4 regions of the Ramlibacter sp. P4_H7 genome follow, and region 3 is predicted to be linked to each of the others. Evidence: predicted binding sites of a transcription regulator. Region 3 holds the regulator's gene; each other region holds the start of a gene.
The links. Region 3 encodes sigma-54, which starts transcription at its own class of promoters, with help from an activator protein. Its sites were predicted from a motif close to TGGCANGNAANCTGCTTT; they were not measured.
Positions count from the first base shown of each region.

Region 1: hydA (dihydropyrimidinase) is a predicted target of sigma-54. The motif match lies at 1,000-1,017, and genes of this name have one in related genera.
Region 2: AC1DSA_RS04030 (BMP family protein) is a predicted target of sigma-54. The motif match lies at 782-799, and genes of this name have one in related genera.
Region 4: AC1DSA_RS04380 (ammonium transporter) is a predicted target of sigma-54. The motif match lies at 1,385-1,402, and genes of this name have one in related genera.

Region 1 covers NZ_JBFUKP010000002.1:202,128-204,326, forward strand. Annotated here, with positions in the region: gene AC1DSA_RS04140 (GntR family transcriptional regulator) at 1-30, opposite strand, end outside; gene AC1DSA_RS04145 (maleate cis-trans isomerase family protein) at 99-824, opposite strand; gene hydA (dihydropyrimidinase) at 1,146-2,199, shown strand, end outside.
Region 2 covers NZ_JBFUKP010000002.1:174,493-176,691, reverse strand. Annotated here, with positions in the region: gene AC1DSA_RS04035 (cysteine hydrolase family protein) at 1-669, opposite strand, end outside; gene AC1DSA_RS04030 (BMP family protein) at 857-1,846, shown strand; gene AC1DSA_RS04025 (ABC transporter ATP-binding protein) at 1,852-2,199, shown strand, end outside.
Region 3 covers NZ_JBFUKP010000001.1:620,647-622,845, reverse strand. Annotated here, with positions in the region: gene lptB (LPS export ABC transporter ATP-binding protein) at 1-468, shown strand, start outside; gene AC1DSA_RS03145 (RNA polymerase factor sigma-54) at 488-2,059, shown strand; gene AC1DSA_RS03140 (THUMP domain-containing class I SAM-dependent RNA methyltransferase) at 2,151-2,199, shown strand, end outside.
Region 4 covers NZ_JBFUKP010000002.1:255,648-257,846, reverse strand. Annotated here, with positions in the region: gene AC1DSA_RS04380 (ammonium transporter) at 112-1,314, opposite strand; yybP-ykoY riboswitch at 1,436-1,619, shown strand; gene AC1DSA_RS04375 (TMEM165/GDT1 family protein) at 1,620-2,177, shown strand.

The sequences.
Region 1 (2,199 bases), on a different contig from region 3:
GGCCGGCGTGGTGCGCGCGGTGGCGGGCATGGATCGGGTGCGGGATGCGGGGTGGGCGTGGCCGGCGATTCTATCGGCGAGCTTGCCGTCGGTCGTGCTCAGGTCCATTGGAACAGCTCCCCCCAGCCGGTGATCGCGGCCGGCGAGCCGCCCGCCGCGCGCACCATGCCCCACACCGTGGTGCTCACCGTGTCGAGCAACGGGATGCCGTGCGTGCGTTCGATGGCGGGCGCCAGCGGCGCGGCATGCAGGTTGGTGCAGAAGGTGGTGATCGCCTGCGGCTTCGCGCGCGCGACGTCGTCCATCAGCTCGCGCAGGGTGTGCGGCGTCACGCCGGCGAAGTCGTGGTTGACGCGGATGCCCAGGTGGCGCTCCGCGACCACCTCGATGCCGATCGCGCGGTAATTGGTGACGATGCGCTCCTGCACGTCGGGCGTGTAGGGCGAGACCAGTGCCAGCCGCTGCACCTTCTTCAGGGCCAGCAGCTCGTTCAACGCCAGCACGGCCGTGGTGGCGCGGATGCCGGTGCGCTCGCGGATGCGCTCCACCAGCTGCAGGTCGCGGTCGAAACCGAGCCAGCCCGCGGCGGTGCCGCTCCAGCCGATCACGTCGACCTTGGCGTCCGCCAGCAGCTCGGCCGCCGCCAGGATCTTGCTGTCGTCGAACTGGCCCAGCGCCGCCGCGTCCAGTGCGATCTCGGTCACGCGAAACCGAGAGAAGTGGGCACTGGCATTCGGAAGTGCAGCCACCAGGGCGCTGGTCAGCGGTTCGAGTGCGGTGTTGGAGGAGGGGGTCAGCACCCCCAGGCGCAAGGGTCGGGTCACGGTCGGTCTCCTGCGGCGGCAGCGCCGCGATGGTCGCAGTATGGACCAAGGCCCGGATGCGATTCCACGCATTTTGGTCGAAATTGTCGACATTGGTGTAAACACCGACGGCGACGGAAGGTCCTGTCGTCCATAGTTCGCCCACTCCGGCATGCCCTCCGAAATCTGGCGGCAATGGCCCGGAAGTTGCAGTTCCTCCGTAGCCAAATATGATCCAACTGAGCTTCGCACCAGAATCCGCACCCGACTCGTTGTCGACAATCTTGTCTGCACTTTTCTGGGATGTTGGCCGCACCGGCCTGGGGCAATCGGGAGTCCGCCATGGCTGACGCGCTCGACCTGGTGATCCGCAACGCCCGCGTCGCGACCGCCAGCGACACCTTCGCCTGCGACATCGGCATCCGCGGCGGCCGCATCGCCCTGCTGGGCGAGGGCCTGCCCGCCGGCCGGAGCGAGATCGACGCGGCCGGCCGCACCGTCACCCCTGGCGGCGTCGATGCCCACTGCCACCTGGACCAGCCGATGGAAGGCCCGGTCAAGATGGCCGACGACTTCCTCACGGGCACCCGCTCCGCGGCCTGCGGCGGCACCACCACCGTCATTCCCTTTGCCGCGCAGATGAAGGGGCAATCGCTGGAGGCGGCCGTCGTGGACTACCACGGCCGGGCGGAAGGCAAGGCCTGCATCGACTACGCCTTCCACCTGATCGTCAGCGACCCGACGCCCACCGTGCTGGCCCAGGAGCTGCCCAGGCTGATCGGCCAGGGCTACACGTCGTTCAAGGTCTACATGACCTACGACGACCTGAAGCTGGACGATGCGCAGATCCTCGACGTGCTCGACGTCGCCCGCACCCATGGCGCGCTGGCCATGATCCACGCCGAGAACGCCGACTGCATCGAGTGGCTGACCAAGCGACTGGAAGCGGCCGGCCGCACCGCACCGCGCTGGCACGCGCACGCGCGGCCGATGCTGGTGGAGCGCGAGGCCACGCACCGTGCGATCGCGCTGTCCGAACTGGTGGACGTGCCGATCCTGATCGTGCACGTGTCCGGCCGTGAAGCCATCGAGCAGATCCGCTGGGCGCGCGCCCATGGCCTGTCGGTGTTCGCCGAAACCTGCCCGCAGTACCTGTTCCTCACCGCCGAGGACCTGGGCATCGACGACAGCTACCAGGGCGCCCGCTGCGTGTGCAGCCCGCCGCCGCGCGACAAGGCCAACCAGGAAGTCATCTGGGACGGCCTCGGCGACGGGCTGTTCACCGTGTTCTCCTCGGACCACGCGCCCTTCCGCTACGAGGACCCGCAGGGCAAGAAGCCCGGCGGCCAGGAAGTGCCTTTCCGCCACATCCCCAACGGCATCCCGGGGCTGGAGA
Region 2 (2,199 bases), on a different contig from region 3:
GCAGCCGTAGCCGAGGAAGTTGGCGTCGGTCAAGGTGTGCAGCACGCACTGGTCGGTGTTGCAGCCGGCGAACAGGATGCTCTTGATGCCCAGGTTGCGCAGGATGCTGTCCAGCGGCGTGTCCCAGAAGCCGCTGATGCGGTGCTTGTCCACCAGGATGTCGCCGGGCTTCGGTGCGAGCTCGTCGACGATCGCCGCCGCCCACGAATCCTTCTCCAGCACGTTGCCCCGGCCGTCGGGCAGCGGATCGCCCAGGCCGACGCCGGCGCCGCTGTTCTTGTACAGGTGGATCTGGTTCGGCGGCATGTTCGCGAGGTCGGGGCGGTTGCCCCAGTTCACCCACACGACCGGCACGCCCTGGGCACGCAGTTCGGGCAGCAGCAGCTGCAGCGGTGCGATCGGCGTGCGGTCCGCGGCGAAGTCGCCGCCGATGTGGTCGACCCAGCCGCCCTGGGTGCAGAAGTCGTTCTGCAAATCGATGATGACGATGGCCGTGCGGCGCAGGTCCAGCACCACGTTCTGCGGCGCGGCCGCGATGCGCACCGGCACCGGCGCCGGCGGCGCGACCGACATGTCCACTTCCTTCTCGTCGGCCACCCAGTAGTACTGGTGGCCCAGGCCCAGCGCGTTGTCGGGCCGGGCGTCGGGCAGGTAGGGGTGGCGCTTCATGTTGGCTCCTGGGTCATGGCATCCGCGGGTCGGGCCTTGCCATCGTGGTGCGCGCGCACCTTCCTGGCGCGCCGCGGCCTGCCTGCGGCAGCGGAAACGCGGGGTTTTGCACTGGCATCGATATTGCAAAGCATGGGCTAAGTAATTGATTGATTACTTCACCCCCTCAGAAAGCGAAAGGCATGCCATGAAGATCTCCCTGCTCTCCCGCCGCAACTTCAGCCTGGCCGGCCTCTCGGCCGCGCTGCTCGCCGCCGGCGCACTAGCGCCGCAGGTGCAGGCCGCGGACCCGCTCGCCGTGGGCATCCTGATTCCCGGCTCCAAGTCGGACAAGGGCTGGATGGAGTCGGGCTACGACGGGCTGGTCGCCGCGCAGAAGGAGTACGGCGACAAGGTCAAGGTGCAGATGATCGAGAACATCAACTACGCCGACATGGAGCAGGCCCTGACCAACCTGGCCTCCAAGAACAAGCTGGTGATCGGCGTGGGCGGCCAGACGCAGGCCGCGGTGCTCAAGGTGGCCAAGCGCTTCCCCAACACCAGGTTCTCCATCGTGGGGGGCAACAAGGCCGAGGACATGCCCAACGTCGCGGGCTACGACGTGAAGCAGGCGGAGATCGCCTTCGTCGCCGGCGCCGCCGCCGCGATGCTGTCCAAGAACGGCGCGGTGAGCTACGTGGGCGGCATGGAGATCCCCTCGATCGTCAACGCCGGCAAGGAGTTCGGCAACGGCGCCAAGTTCGTCAACCCGAAGGTCAAGTACTTCGAGAACTACACCGGCGACTTCGACAACGTGGCGAAGTCCAAGGAAGCGACGCTGGCGGCGATCGCGCAGGGCGCGGATGTCCACTACCACATCCTCAACCTGGGCCTGCGCGGCATGGAGCAGGCGGCCAAGGAAAAGGGCACCAGGATCGTGGGCAGCTACACCGACCGGTGCGGCAGCGACGCCCTGTATCCCGCCTACAGCATCACCGGCGTGGGCTACCAGGTGCACTACGCGATCAAGGAAGCCGTGGGCGGCAGCTGGAAGGCGGGCTACAAGCCCTTCGGCCTCGCGATGGGCCCTGCGGCCTCCGACATGGTGATCTGCGGCGGCACGCCCGATCAGAAGGCCAAGCTGGAACAGATCAAGAAGGACATCCTGTCCGGCAAGATCAAGGTGCTGGAAGGCTGATCGCCATGCGCGCCGGCACCGACACCGCGGCGGGTGCGACTGCGCCGGCCCCCGCGCCGGCCGCGCCGCTGCTGCGGCTGTCGGGCCTGGGCAAGCGCTTCGGCAGCTTGCAGGCGCTGCAGGACGCATCGCTGGAGATCCTGCCCGGCGAGATCCACTGCCTGCTGGGCGAGAACGGCGCCGGCAAGTCCACGCTGTGCAACCTGGTGTTCGGCGTGCACCAGCCCGATGCCGGCGAGATGGCGCTGGACGGCCGGCCCTACACGCCGCGTTCGCCGGCCGACGCGCTGGCGCACGGCATCGCCATGGTGCACCAGCACTTCAGCCTCGTGCCCGACCTGAGCGTGGTCGAC
Region 3 (2,199 bases):
AAGCTGAACGTGCAGGACAACGTGCGCGCGGTGCTGGAGCTGCAGCGCGGTCCGGACGGCAAGTCGCTGTCGGGCGCGGAGATCGAACACCGGCTGACCGCGCTGCTGCAGGACCTGCGGGTGGACCACCTGCGCGACTCGCCGGCCCTGGCGCTGTCGGGCGGCGAGCGGCGGCGCGTGGAGATCGCGCGCGCGCTGGCGACCCAGCCGCGCTTCATCCTGCTGGACGAGCCGTTCGCCGGCATCGACCCGATCGCGGTGATCGAGATCCAGCGCATCATCAGCTTCCTCAAGTCGCGCGGCATCGGCGTGCTGATCACCGACCACAACGTGCGCGAGACACTGGGCATCTGCGACCACGCCTACATCATCAGCGAGGGGCGCGTGCTGGCGCAGGGCACGCCCTCGGAGATCGTGAACAACGCCGACGTGCGCCGGGTCTATCTCGGCGAGCACTTCCGGATGTGAAAGCGGGACGGCCGGCCGTATGAAGCAAGGGCTTTCCCTTCGCGTTTCGCAGCACCTGGCGCTCACGCCGCAGCTGCAGCAGTCGATCCGGCTGCTGCAGCTGTCGACGCTGGAGCTGAGCCAGGAGATCCAGCAGATGCTGGACGACAACCCCTTCCTGGAAGCGCAGGTGGAGGACGTCGGCGAGGAGTTCGGCATCGCCACCTGCGATGCGGTGCGCGCGGCGGACGAACCCGAAGGCCAGGGCGAGGGCGAAAGCAGCTTCGAGCTCGCCGCGCCGGCCGGCGAGGCACCGTCCGCGTCGACCCCGGAGGCGGAGCCCGCCGAGTTCGGTGACGACAGCACCCCCAACTGGGAAGGCGACGGCACCACGGAGACGGTGCCGGACGACGGCGAGTGGGGCGGCGAGGCGCCCGCGCGCCGCAACAACACGGGCGACGAGGACGATGTCGAAGCGACCGACCTCGCGCGCGGCAACGAGTCCCTGCAGTCCTGGCTGCACCGGCAGGCGCTGACGCTGCGCCTTTCCGAGGAAGACCGGATGGCCCTGCGCTTCCTGATCGAGTCGCTCAACGACGACGGCTACCTCGAGGAGCCGCTGGAAGAACTCGCGCGGGGACTGGCGCCGGACGACCTCGAGCAGCAGGAGGAGCTGGTGCAGCGCTTCACCATGGCGTTGCACCTGCTGCAGAACCTGGACCCTCCCGGCGTCGGCGCGCGCACGCTGGCCGAGTGCCTGCTGCTGCAGCTGAAGACCATGCTGGAGGAAGCGCCCGGCCAGGAGTCGATCGCTACCGCCATGAAGATCTGCCAGCAGCCGATCGACCTGCTGGCCAAGCGCGACGTCAAGCGGCTGGCTCAGTCCTGCGGCGGCAGCGAAGCGATGGTGAAGGCGGGGATCGCGCTGATCACCCGCCTGGAGCCGAAGCCCGGCCGCCGCTTCGTCGATGTCGAGCGCAACATCATCGTGCCCGACGTGATCGTCACGCAGGTCGGCCGCGGCACCCGGTCGAACTTCCGCGTGCAGCTCAATCCCGACGTGGTGCCGCGCCTGCGCGTGCACGACGTCTACGCCGGCGCGCTCAAGGCGCACCGCGGCGAAGGCCACCAGGCGCTGCAGCAGCGGCTGCAGGAAGCCCGCTGGTTCATCAAGAACATCCAGCAGCGCTTCGACACCATCCTGCGCGTCTCCGGCGCGATCGTGGAGCGGCAGCGCAATTTCTTCATCCACGGCGAGCTGGCGATGCGGCCCCTGGTGCTGCGCGAGATCGCGGACGAACTGGGCCTGCACGAATCGACCATCTCGCGCGTGACCACGGCCAAGTACATGGCCACGCCCTTCGGCACCTTCGAGCTGAAGTACTTCTTCGGCTCGGCCTTGGGCACCGAGACCGGGGGCAATGCCTCCAGCACCGCCGTGCGCGCCCTGATCAAGCAGTTCGTGGCGGCGGAGCAGGCGAAGAAGCCGCTGTCGGACAGCCAGATCTCGGACATGCTCAAGGAACAGGGCATCGAGTGCGCGCGCCGCACGGTGGCCAAGTACCGCGAGGCGCTGCGGATCGCGCCGGCCAACCTGCGCAAGGAACTATGAGAGCCGCCCGAATCACCGAAGACGCTCGCTGCTGCCTGCGAAGCGGAATGTCCCACGCGGGTCGGTTGGCACGCGCGGGGGGAGCGGCCTGATGCGCGACCTCCGCCTGTTCCTGCCCTGCGCAGCCGGTGTCGAGGCTT
Region 4 (2,199 bases), on a different contig from region 3:
CCGGATGAATCGCAGGGCGCATTATGCCCTTGCTTTGCTCCGGGTAAAGACCCCGGCAACCCTGAGATCCGGCCGCCATGGGGTCTTGGCGCTTGCACGCCACAGATCAGGTCACCAGGCGGCCTCGCGTTCGGGTGTGGAGCCGATCTTGTGGATCGCCAGGTCCGCCCCCTGGAATTCCTGCTCCGCCGAGAGGCGCAGGCCCATCACCGCCTTCAGCACCCCGTAGAGCACGAAGCTGGAAACGAGCGCCCAGGCGACGCCCAGCAAGCTGCCCATCAACTGGGCCCCCAGGCTGACCCCGCCCAGCCCACCCAACGCCTTGCTGCCGAAGATGCCGGCGGCAATACCGCCCCAGAGCCCGCAAAGGCCGTGCAGCGGCCAGACACCGAGCACGTCGTCGATCTTCCAGCGGTTCTGGGTGAGCGTGAACATGACGACGAAGATCGCGCCGGCGGCGCCGCCCACGGCCAGCGCCCCGAGCGGGTGCATCAGGTCACTGCCCGCGCACACCGCCACCAGTCCCGCGAGCGGGCCGTTGTGGACGAAGCCGGGGTCGTTCCGGCCGAGCAGCAGCGCGGACAGCGTTCCACCCACCATGGCCATCAGCGAGTTCACCGCGACCAGGCCGGAGACCTTGTCGATCGTCTGCGCACTCATCACGTTGAAGCCGAACCATCCCACGGTCAGCACCCACGCACCCAGCGCCAGAAAGGGAATGTTGGAAGGCGGATGCGCCGAGACCGCGCCGTCCTTGCGGTAACGGTTGGCGCGCGCCCCCAGCAGGATCACAGCCGGCAACGCCAGCCAGCCGCCCACCGCGTGCACGACGATGGAGCCGGCGAAGTCATGGAATTCCGATCCCGTGAGGGCCTTGATCCAGCCCTGGATGCCGAAGCGCTGGTTCCAGGCGACGCCTTCGAACAGCGGATAGATGAGCCCGACGATTACCGCGGTTGCGACCAGTTGCGGCCCGAAGCGGGCGCGCTCGGCGATCCCGCCGGAAATGATGGCCGGAATGGCGGCCGCGAACGTGAGCAGGAAGAAGAACTTCACCAGCTCGTAGCCGTGCTTCGCGACCAGTTCCTCGGCGCCCACCAGGAAGCCCGTCCCGTAGGCCACCGCATAACCGACCAGGAAGTAGGCGACGGTGGAGACGGAGAAATCGACCAGGATCTTCACCAGCGCGTTGACCTGGTTCTTCTTGCGCACGGTGCCGAGTTCCAGGAAGGCGAAGCCCGAGTGCATCGCCAGGACCAGGATCGCGCCGAGCAGGATGAACAGGACGTCCGAGCCCTGTTTTAGTGCTTCCATTGCTACCTCTTTGGATGAAATGCTTGTTGATGGTGCGTTTCGGCCGATTCTTCGGCTCTCGCACCAAAAGGAAGCAATATCCGCGCCAAGAGCGTGCGTACGGTCGCGTCGGCTACAATGCACGCCTGTCATTGGGGAGTAGCCTCCCTTCACCTCGAAAGGGGTCGGCGTCAACAGACTTGGGACCCCGCGTCCCATGGCGCCGACGGTGCTTCGACTTGGCGAGACCTTTGACTGCGCAGCCTCCGTTTCAGGCCGGGGATGCCGCGCAGTCATTGTGTTTGTCGCACCGGCCCGGAGCATCCATGGAAGCCTTTCTCGTCTCTACCGGCATCGTCGCCCTCGCCGAAATGGGCGACAAGACGCAGCTGTTGTCGCTGGTCCTCGCCGCCCGGTTCCGCAAGCCCTGGCCCATCGTGCTGGGGATCTTCATCGCCACCCTGTTCAACCACGCACTTGCCGGCGCGGTCGGCAGCTGGGTGACCACGGCGCTCGGGCCCGACCTGCTGCGCTGGGTGCTCGGCGGTTCGTTCATCGCCATGGCGATCTGGATGCTGATCCCCGACAAGCTGGACGAGGGCGACGGCGACGCCGCGCCCAAGTACGGCGTGTTCGTGACCACGCTGGTGGCGTTCTTCCTCGCCGAGATGGGCGACAAGACGCAGGTGGCCACCGTCATGCTGGCGGCCCGGTTCAACGCGTGGGCCTCCGTGGTGGCCGGCACGACGCTGGGCATGATGCTGGCCAACGCGCCCGTCGTCTGGTTTGGCGACCGGATCACGCGCAAGGTGCCGATCCGGCTGGTTCACATCATCGGCGCCGTCATCTTCCTGGTACTGGGCGTGCTGGCGCTCTGGCCGTAGCCGCTATACTTCTTCGCAGCGC